One region of the Streptomyces sp. NPDC049887 genome, then DNA from elsewhere that is predicted to be linked to it. Evidence: riboswitches for the same ligand, from Rfam matches in the RefSeq annotation. Region 1 holds a riboswitch; each other region holds the start of a gene.
The links. A riboswitch is a leader RNA that binds a small molecule or an ion and turns the genes downstream of it on or off. The one in region 1 is predicted to bind cobalamin.
Positions count from the first base shown of each region.

Region 2: linked by a shared signal. The riboswitch ahead of AB0J10_RS17295 (cobalamin biosynthesis protein) and the one ahead of AB0J10_RS08140 ((2Fe-2S) ferredoxin domain-containing protein) in region 1 are both predicted to bind cobalamin.
Region 3: linked by a shared signal. The riboswitch ahead of AB0J10_RS20315 (energy-coupling factor ABC transporter permease) and the one ahead of AB0J10_RS08140 ((2Fe-2S) ferredoxin domain-containing protein) in region 1 are both predicted to bind cobalamin.

Region 1 covers NZ_JBFAMM010000005.1:89,417-94,101, reverse strand. The annotation lists gene AB0J10_RS08150 (iron ABC transporter permease) at 1-352, opposite strand, end outside; gene AB0J10_RS08145 (ABC transporter substrate-binding protein) at 430-1,425, opposite strand; gene AB0J10_RS08140 ((2Fe-2S) ferredoxin domain-containing protein) at 1,564-1,965, opposite strand; cobalamin riboswitch at 2,005-2,199, opposite strand; gene AB0J10_RS08135 (SDR family oxidoreductase) at 2,409-3,536, shown strand; gene AB0J10_RS08130 (SDR family NAD(P)-dependent oxidoreductase) at 3,630-4,685, shown strand, end outside.
Region 2 covers NZ_JBFAMM010000012.1:149,605-154,289, forward strand. The annotation lists gene AB0J10_RS17285 (putative cobaltochelatase) at 1-167, opposite strand, end outside; gene AB0J10_RS17290 (cobyric acid synthase) at 206-1,759, opposite strand; gene AB0J10_RS17295 (cobalamin biosynthesis protein) at 1,756-2,739, opposite strand; cobalamin riboswitch at 2,770-2,930, opposite strand; gene AB0J10_RS17300 (hypothetical protein) at 3,056-3,277, opposite strand; gene AB0J10_RS17305 (inorganic phosphate transporter) at 3,290-4,546, opposite strand.
Region 3 covers NZ_JBFAMM010000016.1:28,521-33,205, reverse strand. The annotation lists gene dhaK (dihydroxyacetone kinase subunit DhaK) at 1-889, shown strand, start outside; gene dhaL (dihydroxyacetone kinase subunit DhaL) at 983-1,579, shown strand; gene AB0J10_RS20320 (PTS fructose transporter subunit IIA) at 1,576-1,980, shown strand; cobalamin riboswitch at 1,997-2,218, shown strand; gene AB0J10_RS20315 (energy-coupling factor ABC transporter permease) at 2,247-2,939, shown strand; gene AB0J10_RS20310 (energy-coupling factor ABC transporter substrate-binding protein) at 2,936-3,304, shown strand; gene cbiQ (cobalt ECF transporter T component CbiQ) at 3,311-4,060, shown strand; gene AB0J10_RS20300 (ATP-binding cassette domain-containing protein) at 4,069-4,685, shown strand, end outside.

The DNA.
Region 1 (4,685 bases):
CCGAGGCGCCCGACGAGACCCCGAGCAGCATCGGGTCCGCGAGGGGATTGCGCACCAGCGCCTGCAGGGCCATCCCGCACACGGCGAGTCCCGCGCCGACGACGCCGGCCAGCAGCACACGAGGCAGCCGGACGTCGATGACGATCGTCTCGCGCACCGGTGTCCAGGACGGGTCGGCCAGTGCCGGATGCACCCGGTGCAGCAGGATGCCCCAGACCTGGTCGGCCGGCACGCTGATGGATCCGGCCGCGACCCCGGACGTGACCGTGACCACGACGAGCGCGCCGAGCAGCAGGAGCACGAGCGGGTAGGGAAGCCGCTTGCGGCCCGGGACCGTGTCCTCCCCGCCCACCGCTCTCCGGAGGCTCGCCTCCGATCCGGCGCCCGCGTCCTTCTCCTCGGTCACGCCCACTGCGTCGGTCGTGCCGCTCACTTGAAGCGATCCGGGTGGATCTGGCGGGCCAGGGACTCCACTGCTGCCGGCACCCGGACACCCAGCACCGTGGACGAGAGGGGCAGCACTGCGAACCGCTTGTTCCTGATGGCGGGTACGTCCTTCAGCGCCGGATTCGCCAGCAGGAACCTCTTCTTGTCCTCGACGGGCTGGTCGCCGTAGTCGTAGATGACGATGACCTCGGGCGCGCGCTCGGCCACCTGCTCGAACGACACGTCACCGAACGCCTTGTCCAGGTCGGCGAAGAGGTTCACCGCGCCCGCCTGCTTGATCATCTCGTTGCCGATGCCCGCCCCACCCGCGGTGAAGGCGGTCTTGTCGCCGCTGTCGTAGACGAAGAGCTTGGCCGGCGTGACTCCGGCGAGCTTGCTCTCGACCGTGTCCAGGGTGGCGTGGAGCTTCTTCAGCTCCTGATCGGCTCGTTCCGGCACACCGAAGACCTTGGCCACATTCCGGATCTCCTGGTCCATCGTGGCCATCGTCACAGGCCCGGTCGGGCACTCCTCGATGTTGAGGTAGGAGTTGATCCCGGCCTTGGACAGGGCGTCGCGGCCGCGGCCCTCCTTCTCGTCGAAGGTGCTGGCGAAACCGCCGTAGGCGAAGTCGGGTTCGGCGGCCAGCAGCGTCTCGAAGGACGGGTACTCCTCCGCGATGACCTTGATGCCGTCATACGCGTCCTGGTACTCGGGGAGGATCCTGTCGTCGAGGTAGGCCGTGCCCACCATCGTCTTCTCCAGGTCCAGCGCCAGCATGACCTCGGTCGCGTGCTGGTTCAGCGACACCGCGCGCTGCGGAGGACGCTGATAGGTCGTCTTCACACCGCAGTTGGAGATGGTGACGGGGAAGCCGTCGACGGCGGGGCCGGCTGCCCGGGCGGCGTCGTCCCGGGTGGCGCTCCCGCCACAGCCGGATATCAGCAGGGCCGCGGCGGCCATCGTCGACAGCAGGGACATCGGGCGCTTGCCCATCATGTGGTGGGTCCTCTCACCGCTGGGTGGAACCGGAACGATCCGGATGGTGGTCCGGAGGACGGCCGGGTACGCCGGCCGGCCGGTGGCTGAGTTCTGTCGGTCGGGTCGATCGGGGCGGGTCGGGTCAGTCGCCTCGCGTCAGCTGTGGAGCCGCCGCGGCGGCCGATGGCGCGGAGTCCCGGCCCGGGCGTGCCGAGGCGGGGTGAGGAGGTGGAGGTCCAGGAGGTCCGGCAGCTCCACGAGGCCCGGTGCGCCCGCCCGTACCCAGGCGGCGATGTCCCCGGTCGCAGCGGAGTTGTCGACGAGGCCGACCCAGACCGGCCGGCGGCCGGCGGCGCGCCACTCCGACGAGGGCTGCACGACGACCGCGTTCGCCTGCTCGCACACGTCGGGACACTCGGTGCCCCGGACCGGGGTGTCCCCGGCCGGACGGGCGGTCCGCTCACCGTGGTCCGCACCGGTCATCTTCGGACTGCCGCAGTCCCGGCACACCACGACCCGGCACGGCACCGATCCGCCCCGCGACACCTTCATGGGCATCACGACAAGCTCTCCTCCCCGGGGAAATCCGCCCCAGTCACATCGAGGAGGCGACCGCGTGAGTCTCCTGGCTCTCGGGTCAGTGCTCGTCCCGACCTTCCCACCCGCTTCCGGGCAGTGGTCTGTTCGGGATTCGCTCGCCGATCACAGTGGCGGGACCGCGCCGGATTCACACCGGCTTCCTCGTTCCGCCGTCGCCTTTGTCGCGGGCCATCATGGCAGAAGGAAACGTCATCCCGTACGCCCGCGAAGCAATGAGCCGTGGTGAACCGCAGCACACACCCCGCGCACGAGAGCGTTGTGCGCCGCCGCGCTCGACCACGAACCGGGGCGGCCGAAGAGCTCCCGCGAATCACGTCCTCGCGGGACGCCCGGCCTGATGGTCCTTCAATACGATTTAATGCGATTTTGCTCTTTTGATCTACATAACCCATTGTGGAGCGGTGACCGTTCTGATTACCGGTGCTACCGGCTTCGTGGGTTCACGCATCGCGCACGCGTTGCTGACGACGCGCGATCAGCGACTCGTCGCACTGGGACGCGGTGAGCTTTCGGAGCTGCGCGATCGCGTCGTCGCCGCGATCGGCCTGCACGGTGCCGTGCCCAGTGACGCTCTCCTGCGGCTGCGTTGCGTCACGGGCGATGTGACACTGCCGCGACTGGGCCTGCCGCCCGCACTGCACGCCCGGTTGGCGGGGCAGGCCGATGCCGTCTGGCACTGTGCGGGAGACATCGCTCTGGCCGGGGAGCGGGAGCGTCTCTTCCGGGTGAACACGCAGGGTACCGCCCACGTGCTCGCCTTCATGGACCAGACGGGGCCCGCATGCCGACTGGTGCATGTGAGCACCATGGCGGTCGCAGGCAGCCGGCCCGCAGGACTGGTGCTCGAAGACGATCTGACCGACGTCCACGGCTTCGTGACGCACTACGACGCGTCGAAGTACGCGGCGGAGCAACTGGTCCGCCAGTGGGCGGCCCGACGTGCGCGTCCGGCGGTGGTGCTGCGACCCGGCGTGGTGGCCAGTGACCGGCCCCTGCCGGCCAGTGCGGCCGAACACCCCCTGGCTCAGCTGGGGAAGATGGTCGAGGTCCTCGCCGAGGGTGGCGCGCCCGGTATCCCTCCGGTGGCCGAACGCCCGCCGGGGAGCGAGGTGCGCTTGCGGATCAAGGCGTCAGCCTCCGCCACCTTCAACATCGTGCCGAGCGACTACGCGACCGAGGCGATGGTCCGCATCGGGTACGACACGCCCGGCGGGGACACCGGGGTGCGCACGTACCACATCGTCCACCCCACGCCCACCCGACTGGCAGACGTGCTCCGTGCCTTCGAGGGGCATCACGCCGGTCTGCGACTGGAGTGCGTGGAGGAACTCGACCGGGCGAGCGTGGCTGAACTCTTCGTCGCCAGGCACTTGACGGGCTTTCTCAGTTACTGCCGGCTTCGACACCGATTCGACCGCACCCACGCACTGGCGGACACCCCCGGGCTGCCGGAGCCCGCGGCGGTCGATGCACGGTTCCTTCAGCGGGCACTCGGATTCGACGCCCTGCCGGCCTCTTCTCCGGGGTAGCGGTCCCCGGCGGCTGCCCCCCTCATCGCCACGGCAGCGCGAGCGTTCCGCCGTGCTTGCCTGAACATCCAAACCAGTCTGTTGGGAGCACAGTTGCCCTCGCATATGCCCTCGCTGTCCGATGACGCCATTGCCGTGGTGGGCACGGCCTGTCGTCTGCCGGGCGGGATCCACCACCTGGACGACCTGTGGGCCGTGCTGGCGGCCGGTGCCGACCTGGTCGGAGAGGTGCCGCCGGACCGCTTCTCGACCGCGGACTTCGTGGACACCAACTGGCGTCCCGGGCAGTCGTACACCGCGGCGGGCGGCTTCCTGAAGGACGTCTCCGGCTTCGACACCACCTACTTCACCGGGATCTCCCCCAGGGAGGCAGCCCAGATGGACCCCCAGCAGCGGCTGCTGCTGGAGATGGCGGTGGAGGTGCTGGACGACGCGGGCACCGATGCCGCCCGGCTGGAGGGGTCGGACACAGCGGTGTTCGTCGGCTGCTCGAGCCGGGACTACGGTGAGTTGCAGTCGATGTCACCGGAGTCGGTCAACGCGTACACGATGTCGGGGATGGCGGGCGCGGTCGTCGCCAACCGCCTGTCGCACTACTTCGACTGGCACGGACAGAGTGTCACCGTGGACACCGCCTGCTCGTCCGCACTGACCGCCTTGCACCAGGCGTGCGAGCACCTGCGCAGCGGACATGCCCGCCTCGCGGTGGCCGGGGGCATCAACGTTCTCCTCAACCCCCATCTGTACGCCGGTTTCTGCAGCGCCTCCATGCTGTCGCCGACAGGCCGGTGCCGGCCGTTCTCCGCCGAGGCGGACGGGTTCGCCCGAGCGGAGGGCGGCGGCCTCGTACTGCTGAAGCGGCTGGCCGACGCCCGGGCCGACGGAGATCGTGTCCACGCGGTGATCCTGTCCAGCGGCGCCAACAACGACGGACGCACTCCCGGCCTGGCACTGCCCAGCAGCGTCGCTCAGCAAGCGCTGCTGCGTCAGGTGTACGCGCAGGCCGGGCTGGTAGCCGACGACGTCGCGTATCTGGAAGCCCACGGCACGGGCACCCAGGCCGGGGACCCGCTGGAGGTGGAGGCCATCGGCCGTGCGCTCGGGGTCGGCCGCCACCGGGGGCCCCTGCCCATCGGTTCGGTCAAGAGC
Region 2 (4,685 bases), on a different contig from region 1:
GGAGCACAGGAGAACCGGCATCCGGCGACCACGTCGACGTCCGGCATCAGCGCGGCGAGGGCGCGCACGGCCGTCGACTTGGCGGTGCCCTTCTCCCCGCGGACGAGCACTCCGCCGACGGCCGGGCTGACCGCGTTCAGCAGCAGGGCGAGCCGCAGGTCGTCCATGCCGACGACCGCCGTGAACGGGTAGTGGGGGGCGTTGCTCACTGTGCGGCTCCAGGGGTTCCGGCGCTGGGCGGACCGGGGAGGTCGGGTGCGCCCGGCGGGATGAACGGCAGGCCCGAGGGCGCGCCGCCCTCGATGAGACGGAGGAGCGCGTCCGTGTCCGCGTGCTCCTCGATCAGATCGCCGAGGCGGTCGAGCTGGGCCTCGCGCAGGGTGGCGAAGGAGGTGTCCGGGGCGGGGACGAAGCGCCGGCCCGCCGCCGCGGCGACGGCCCGCAGGAACGCCCGGCGGAATCCGTCGCTCTCCAGCGATCCGTGCCAGTGGGTGCCCCACACCTCACCGACCCGGCAGCCGTCGAGGAAGGGTTCGCCGCCGAGCACCTCGGCGACGCCGTGGTGGATCTCGTAGCCCTCGACCGGCTGCCGCAGCGCTTCACCGGACGGGCGGGCGAGCGTCTTCTCCGCGGCGAACCGCACCCGGACGGGGAGCAGTCCGAGCCCCGGCACGGCTCCGGCCCGGGACTCGACCTCGTCGTCGATGTGCTCGCCGAGCACCTGGAATCCGCCGCAGATGCCGAGCACGGGCCGGCCCTCCGCCGCGCGCCGGGCGAGCGCGCCGGCGAGACCGCGCTCGCGCAGCCACTCCAGGGCGCGCACGGTGCCGCGCGTACCGGGCACCACCACCAGGTCGGCGTCGGCCAGTTCCTCCGGGCGGTCGACGAAGCGCACGATCACGCCCGGCTCGGCGGCGAGCGCGTCCACGTCGGTGAAGTTGGACATCAGCGGCACGGCGCACACGGCCACGCGCAGCACGTCCTCACCGACCGGCGGTGCCACCACCGACTCGCGCACGGTGCCGCGCAGCGACACCCGCAGCCCGTCCTCCTCGTCGATGCCGAGCCCGTGCGCGTACGGCAGCACCCCGAACGTCCGCCGCCCGGTGAGTGCGTGGAGCATCTCCAGCCCCGGCTCCAGCAGCGTGACGTCGCCGCGGAACTTGTTGACGAGGTATCCCGCGATGAGTTCCTGGTCCTCCGGGGCCAGCAGCGCGGTCGTGCCGAAGAACTGGGCGAAGACCCCGCCCCGGTCGATGTCGCCCACGACGAGCACGGGGAGGCGCGCCGCGCGGGCGATGCCCATGTTGACGATGTCCGTGCGCCGAAGATTGATCTCCGCGGGGCTGCCCGCGCCCTCACAGATCACCGCGTCGTATGTGTTCCGCAACTCGTCCAGGCAGTCCATCACCGGTTCGAACAGCGCCTTCTGGCGCCCTCCGTGGTAGCCGCGCGCGCTCAGCTCGCCCACGGGCCTGCCCATCAGCACGACCTGGCTGGACCGGTCGCCGCCGGGTTTCAGCAGCACCGGGTTCATCAGGGCCGTGGGTTCCACCCGTGCGGCCTGCGCCTGCATGGCCTGAGCCCGGCCGATCTCGGCGCCCTCGCGGGTGACGAAGGAGTTGAGGGACATGTTCTGCCCCTTGAAGGGCGCGACCTTCACGCCCCGGCGCACCAGCCAGCGGCAGATCCCCGCCGTGACGACGCTCTTCCCGGCGTCCGAGGTGGTGCCCGCGACCAGCAACCCGCCCCCGCTCATGTGCGCCTCCGCCCCAGGGCCCCGGCCGCGAGGCGCCCGCCCGCGCACACCGCGAGTGCCAGCACCCCCACGCGCCGCGAGAGCCGTACCGCCCGCTCGATGTCCGCGACCTCGACGGCCCTGCCGCCGGCGCCGTTGAGCACGGGCCGGTGCTCGACCCGGCCGCCGTACGAGAGCGTCCCGCCGAGCCGTACGCCGAGGGCCCCGGCGAACGCGGCCTCCACGGGACCGGCGTTGGGGCTCGGATGCTTCGCGGCGTCGCGGCGCCAGGCGCGTGCCGCGCCGCGCGGGTCGCCGCCCGCGGCGGTCGCCAGGGCCGCGGTGAGCCGGGCCCCGGGCCAGCCCGCGAGATCGTCGAGGCGGGCCGAGGCCCAGCCGTACCGCCGGTGGCGGGGGGACCTGTGACCCACCATCGCGTCCAGGGTGTTGACGGCGCGGAACCCGACGAGTCCGGGCACGCCGCCGACCGCGCCCCAGAACAGCGCGCCCACGACGGCGTCCGAGGTGTTCTCGGCGACGGACTCGACGACGGCGCGGGCGATCCCGGGGCCGTCCAGTGCCTGCGGGTCGCGCCCGCACAGATGCGGCAGCCGTTCCCTGGCGACCTCGATGTCCCCGGCCGCCAGCGCCCCGCCGATCGACCGGGCCTCCCGGCCCAGCGAGGTGCCGCCGACGACGGCCCAGGTGGCGGTCGCGGTCAGGGCGACGGCGGCGCCGCGCGATCGGCGTGCGAAGGCGGCGGCCAGCGCGCCCGCGGCGATCGCGCCGCCGGCGCACACCGCGGTGTGCAGGGCGCCCCAGCCACGGTGGTCGCGCCAGAGTCTCCGTTCGACCGCGGCGGCGGCCCGGCCGAAGGCGGCGACCGGGTGCCCGCGGCGTGGATCGCCGAGGAGCAGGTCGCCGGCCAGTCCGGCCGCGGCGCCGTACGCGAACGTGATGTCCGGGCGCGGCACGCCCGGCCTCCCCGGTTCGGCAGGCATGTTCGTCCTCACTCAGGGTCCGCGCCCTGGCTCGACGTGACCGGCGGGAGAGAGTTCCTGGCTCCGGGGTGCTCCGTGAGGGAGCGCACCCGTGACAGTGGCGGGACCGCGCCGGATTCGCACCGGCTTCCTCTTCTGCCGCCGTAAATGGCTCCGGAAGTCCACCACGGTCCCCGAACGCCCGTCAACTCGCCCTTGACCTGCGACGGGACAGTGTGCCGAGGCCCACACCGGGCGGGTGCGGGCGCGCACACGACAGGGGCCGGACCACCCGGAGGTGGGCCCGGCCCCTGTGCGAGGAGGTGCCGTACGGCGGTCAGACCACGATCAGATAGATCCCGAAGGCCACCGCCGCCGCGCAGAGCGCGAAGCAGGCGTACGCACCCGTGCGGGCGAGGCCGGCGGAGCCTCCCTGCGCGGCCGCGGCCTCCTGCTTGGAGAGACCCGCGATGCCCAGGGTGAACAGGCCCACCAGGGCGACGGTCACGACGAGGCTCACGCCGAAGACGGAGCCCAGAGCTGCCCAGTCGATCTTCATGCTGTTCTTTCCTTACACCGTGGCGGCGGGCGCCGCAGTGGACTCGGATGCCTGGGCCGGGACGGTGGCCTTCAGCGCCTCGGGCTCGGTGACCGGGGTCGTGGCGGCACCGGCCGGGGGCGGGGTGACGGCCGCGATGGCGGCGGTGACGACGCCCGCGGGCTCGACCTCGTCGTCCGTGACGTTGGTGTGGTCGACCGGCTTGCGGCGCGAGATCACCCAGATGGCCCCGGAGCCGGCGACGAGCAGCACGGCCACGGCGGCGATGCCCCAGGTGCCCTGCTTGGTCAGGAACTCCGCGGCCGCGGCGACCAGGGCGGCGGCGGGCAGGGTCAGGCCCCAGGCGACGAACATCCGGGTCGCGGTGGACCAGCGGACCACACCGCCCCTGCGGCCGAGACCGGCGCCCATCACGGCACCCGAGCAGGACTGGGTGGTGGAGAGCGAGAAGCCGAGGTTCGAGGAGGCCAGGATGACCGTCGCGGCGCTGGTCTGGGCGGCGAAGCCCTGCTGCGGCTGGAGGTCGGTCAGCCCCTTGCCCATGGTGCGGATGATGCGCCAGCCGCCGAGGTAGGTACCGAGCGCGATCGCGACACCGGCGGAGACGATGACCCACATCGGGGGGTTCGAGCCGGGCGCGAGGACGCCGCCGGTGACCAGGGCCAGGGTGATGACGCCCATGGTCTTCTGCGCGTCGTTGGTGCCGTGGGCGAGGGACACCAGGCCGGCGGAGGCGATCTGCCCGGCGCGGTAGCCCTTGGAGGTGGCCTTGTTCTCGTTCGTGCCACCGATCCGGTACGTCAGCCTGGTGGCGACCACGGCCGCGAGGCCGGCGACGAGCGGAGCCGCGACGGCGGGGATCAGGACCTTGGTGACGATCGTGCCCCCGTTGACGGCGGAGAAGCCGGCCGACATCACGGCGGCGCCGATGAGGCCGCCGAAGAGGGCGTGGGAGGAGCTGGACGGGAGGCCCAGCAGCCAGGTCAGCAGGTTCCAGAGGATCGCGCCGACGAGCGCGGCGAAGATCACTTCTGGGCGGATGCCCTCTTCGTTGATGATGCCGCCCGAGATCGTCTTGGCGACCTCGACGGACAGGAACGCGCCGACCAGGTTCAGCACGGCGGACATCGCCACTGCTGCCTTCGGTCTCATCGCACCCGTCGAGATGGTCGTCGCCATGGCGTTGGCGGTGTCGTGGAAGCCGTTCGTGAAATCGAACACGAGTGCTGTCACGACGACAATCGCGAGCAGCAGGGTGATGTGCTCCATTTACCGGGTACCCAGGCAATCGTTCAGATGTCAGTGGCTCGGGTGAACGTAGGGTTGCTGAGTGAACGGAAGGTGAACTGGGGCGGGCTTTGGAGTGTCTTCAAGCGGAGTGAGGCTCTTCCGTTCATGCCTGCGGAGA
Region 3 (4,685 bases), on a different contig from region 1:
GGTGCGGGGGGACGCCCCTGTCCCGGGCAAGGTGGGCCTGGTGTCCGGCGGCGGGTCGGGGCACGAGCCCCTGCACGGCGGGTTCGTGGGAATCGGGATGCTCTCGGCGGCGTGCCCCGGCGAGGTCTTCACGTCCCCGGTGCCGGACCAGATGGCCCGGGCAGCGGCGGCGGTGGACAGCGGGGCGGGTGTGCTCTTCGTGGTGAAGAACTACACCGGCGACGTGCTGAACTTCGACATGGCCCAGGAACTCGCCGAGGACGAGGGCGTCCAGGTGGCCAAGGTGCTCGTCAACGACGACGTGGCCGTGCAGGACAGCCTCTACACGGCGGGCAGGCGCGGTACGGGCGCGACGCTCTTCGTGGAGAAGATCGCGGGTGCCGCGGCGGAGGAGGGGGCGCCGCTGGAGCGGGTCGAGGCCGTCGCCCGCCGGGTCAACGAGCGGTCGCGCAGCTTCGGCGTCGCGCTCAGCGCGGTGACGACCCCGGCCAAGGGCAGTCCGACCTTCGATCTGCCCTCCGGTGAGCTGGAGTTGGGGATCGGCATCCACGGCGAGCCCGGCCGGGAGAGGCGGCCGATGATGACGTCGCGGGAGATCGCGGACTTCGCGGTGAACGCGGTCCTGGAGGATCTGCAGCCGTCGAGTCCGGTGCTGGCGCTGGTCAACGGCATGGGCGCGACACCGCTGCTGGAGCTGTACGGCTTCAACGCGGAGGTCCACCGGGTGCTCGCCGAGCGGGCCGTTCCGGTGGCCCGGACCCTGGTCGGCAACTACGTCACCTCGCTCGACATGGCGGGCTGCTCGGTGACGCTGTGCGAGGCGGACGAGGAGATCCTGCGGCTGTGGGACGCCCCCGTGGAGACGCCCGCGCTGCGCTGGGGCCGCTGAGCCATGCCCGGCCCGGCCGACGGCGGCTCCGCGTCCGCGGGCCGCGACGACGCGCGCGGGGGAGCCGGTGCGTCACGAGAAGGAGGCGGCGCTGTGCTCGACGCGGATTTCTTCCTCCGCTGGATGAACGCCCTGGCCGAGGCGGTGGACCGCGAGGCGGCCCGGCTGACCGAACTCGACGCCGCGATCGGGGACGCCGACCACGGTACGAATCTGCAGCGGGGTTTCACGGCGGTGCGGGCGGCGCTGGAGAAGGACGTGCCGGACACCCCCGGTGCGGTACTGATGCTGACCGGGCGGCAGTTGATCTCGACGGTCGGCGGGGCGTCGGGACCGCTGTACGGGACGCTGTTGCGGCGGGCCGGCAAGGCGCTCGGCGACGAGGCCGAGGTGACGCGGGCACAGCTCGCCGAGGCGCTGCGCGCGGGGATCGCGGCGGTGGCGCAGCTCGGCGGCGCGAAGGCCGGGGACAAGACGATGCTGGACGCGCTGGAGCCCGCGGCCGCGGCGCTGGACGAGTCCTTCGCGGCCGCTCGGGAGGCCGCCGACGAGGGCGCGGCGGCGACCGTGCCGATGCTGGCCCGCAAGGGGCGGGCGAGCTATCTGGGCGAGCGCAGCATCGGGCATCAGGATCCGGGGGCGACGTCCTCCGCCCTGCTGGTCGGGGCCCTCGAGGAGGCGGCACGATGACCGGCCCGGTCGGGATCGTCCTCGTCTCCCACAGCGCGCAGGTCGCGGAGTCGGTGGCCGACCTCGCCCGCAGGCTGGCCGGCGCCGGCGACGCCGTACCGGTCGCCGCGGCGGGCGGGACCGCGGACGGCGGCCTCGGCACCAGTTCGGAGCTGACGGCGCGTGCCGCGCACGAGGTGGACCGGGGCGCCGGGGTGGCCGTGCTGGTCGACATCGGCAGCGCCGTGCTGACGGTCAAGGCGCTGCTGGCCGAGGGCGACGAACTCCCGGAGGGGACCAGGCTGGTGGACGCGCCGTTCGTGGAGGGCGCCGTCGCCGCGGTGGTCACCGCGTCCGCCGGCGCGGATCTGGACGCGGTGGAGGCGGCGGCCGCCGAGGCGTACGACTATCGCAAGGTGTGACCGTGCGCATCCGTGCGCGGCTTGTGATGCACCTGGTCAACGCACTAATGTCGCAGGGCCTTGGTGAACGGGAAACCGGTGGAGTACCGGTGCGGCCCTCGCCACTGTGATCGGGAAGTCCGGCTCTCTCCGCAAGGAAGCCACTGGACCGCCACGGGAGACCGTGGTGTCCGGGAAGGCGGAGCCCGGGCGGCAGGACCCGTCAGCCAGGAGACCGGCCAGGGCGCGTTGTCCATCCACGAGGTGCTGGAGAGGGTCTCCCAACCATGCATATAGCCGAGGGGTATCTGCCCCCTGTGCACGCCGCCGCCTGGGGCGTCGCGTCCGCCCCCTTCGTGATCCACGGCGTACGGGCGCTCACCCGTGAGGTCAGGGCGAATCCCGAGTCCACCCTGCTGCTCGGCGCGTCGGGGGCCTTCACCTTCGTCCTGTCGGCACTCAAGATCCCTTCCGTGACCGGCAGTTGCTCGCATCCGACCGGCACGGGGCTGGGCGCGATCCTGTTCCGGCCACCGATCATGGCCGTGCTCGGCACGATCACCCTGCTCTTCCAGGCCCTGCTGCTGGCCCACGGCGGACTGACCACGCTCGGCGCGAACGTGTTCTCGATGGCGATCGTCGGGCCGTGGGCCGGCTTCGGGGTGTACGCGCTGCTGCGGCGGTCCGGGGTGTCGCTGATGGTGGGCGTTTTCTTCGGCGCGTTCGTCGCGGACCTGTCCACGTACTGCGTCACCAGCGTGCAGCTGGCGCTGGCGTTCCCCGACCCGGGCAGCGGCGTGGCCGGAGCCCTGGCCAAGTTCGGCGGCATCTTCGCGCTCACCCAGATCCCGCTGGCCGTCAGCGAGGGCCTGCTCACCGTGCTGGTGATGCGGCTGCTCGTGCAGTCCAGCAAGGGTGAGCTGACCCGCCTCGGAGTGCTCCTCCAGGGCGGGGCCAAGAAGGAGGCCGCGGTCCGATGAGCCGTAACGCGAAGATCAACACACTGCTGGTGGCGATCGTGGCGGCGCTGGCGGTGCTGCCGCTCGCCCTCGGTCTGGGCGACCACAAGGAGGAGCCCTTCACGGGCGCCGACGGGGAGGCGGAGACCGCGATCACGGAGATCGCACCGGACTACGAGCCGTGGTTCGCGCCGCTCTACGAACCTCCGTCCGGGGAGGTCGAGTCGGCGCTGTTCGCCCTCCAGGCGGCCCTGGGTGCCGGTGTCCTGGCGTACTACTTCGGGCTGCGCAAGGGGCGGCGGCAGGGTGAGGCGCGGGCGGTGGCCGGGGAGGCGCCGGCCGCCGGTTCCGCGGGGCTTTCCGATACCGCGGGCCCGGGCGCGTAGCCGCCGATGCTGCCGATCGACGCGGCGGCGCACGGCAGTCGCTGGCGCCGCCGTCATCCGTGCGAGAAGGCGGCACTCGGGCTCGGACTGACGGTCTGCGCCGTCGCGCTGCCGCCGTGGCCGGGCGCCGTCCTGGTCGCCGCGGCGGCCGTGTCCGTACTGCTCGGGCCCGCCGGGGTGGCTCCGCGGCAGCTGTGGCGGGCGTGGCGCGTGCCGCTTGGGTTCTGTGTCACGGGCGCGGTGCCCCTGCTGTTCTCGGTGGGCGGCCCCGACGGCTTCCTGGCGCTCGCGCCCGACGGCCCCGCGGACGCCGTGCGGATCCTGCTGCGGACGTCCGCCGCCTCGCTCGGGGTGCTGCTGTTCGCGTTCACCACGCCGGTGTCGGACGTGCTGCCCCGGCTGGTCCGGGCCGGGGTGCCCGGGCCCGTCGTGGACGTGGCCCTGGTGATGTACCGGATCGGCTTTCTGCTGCTCGACGCGGTGCACCGGATCCGTCAGGCGCAGGCGGCCCGGCTCGGGCACACGACCCGGGCGGCGGCCTGGCGGTCCCTCGCCGGGCTCGCCGCGACCGCCTTCGTGCGGGCCTTCGACCGGGCCCAGCGGCTGCAGACCGGACTCGCCGGGCGCGGCTACGACGGAACGCTGCGGGTCCTGGTGCCGCCCGCGACGGTGTCGGCCCGCTTCCTGGCGGCGACCGCCGGGCTGCTGGCGGGGATCGTCGCCCTCACCCTCGTACTGGAAAGGTCCGTACTGTGAGAACGTCCGTGGACGCGAGCGTACCCGGGGCCGGGGCGCCCGTGGTGGAACTGGCCGGCGCTGGATTCTCCTACCCGGACGGCCCGCCGGTGCTGCGCGGTGTCGACTTCGCCGTGCCGGGCGGACGTTCCCTGGCGCTGCTGGGCCGCAACGGCAGCGGCAAGACGACCCTGATGCGGCTCCTCAGCGGCGGGCTTCGCTGCGAGGAGGGCCGGTTGCTGCTGGACGGCGAGCCGGTGGCGTACGACCGCGGCGGGCTGACCCGGCTGCGGACGACGGTGCAGCTGGTCGTGCAGGATCCGGACGACCAGCTGTTCGCCGCTTCGGTGGGCCAGGACGTGTCGTTCGGGCCGATGAACCTGGGGCTGCCGGAGCCGGAGGTACGGGCCCGGGTCGCCGAGGCACTCGACGCCCTGGACATCACGGCGCTGGAGGACCGCCCGACGCATCTGCTGTCGTACGGGCAGCGAAAACGGGCCGCGATCGCGGGCGCGGTGGCGATGCGGCCGCGGGTGCTGGTCCTGGACGAGCCGACGGCGGGACTCGACCCGCACGGGCAGGAGCGGCTGCTGGCGGTGCTGGAGCGGCTGCGGGAGGGCGGCACGACCGTGGTGATGGCCACGCA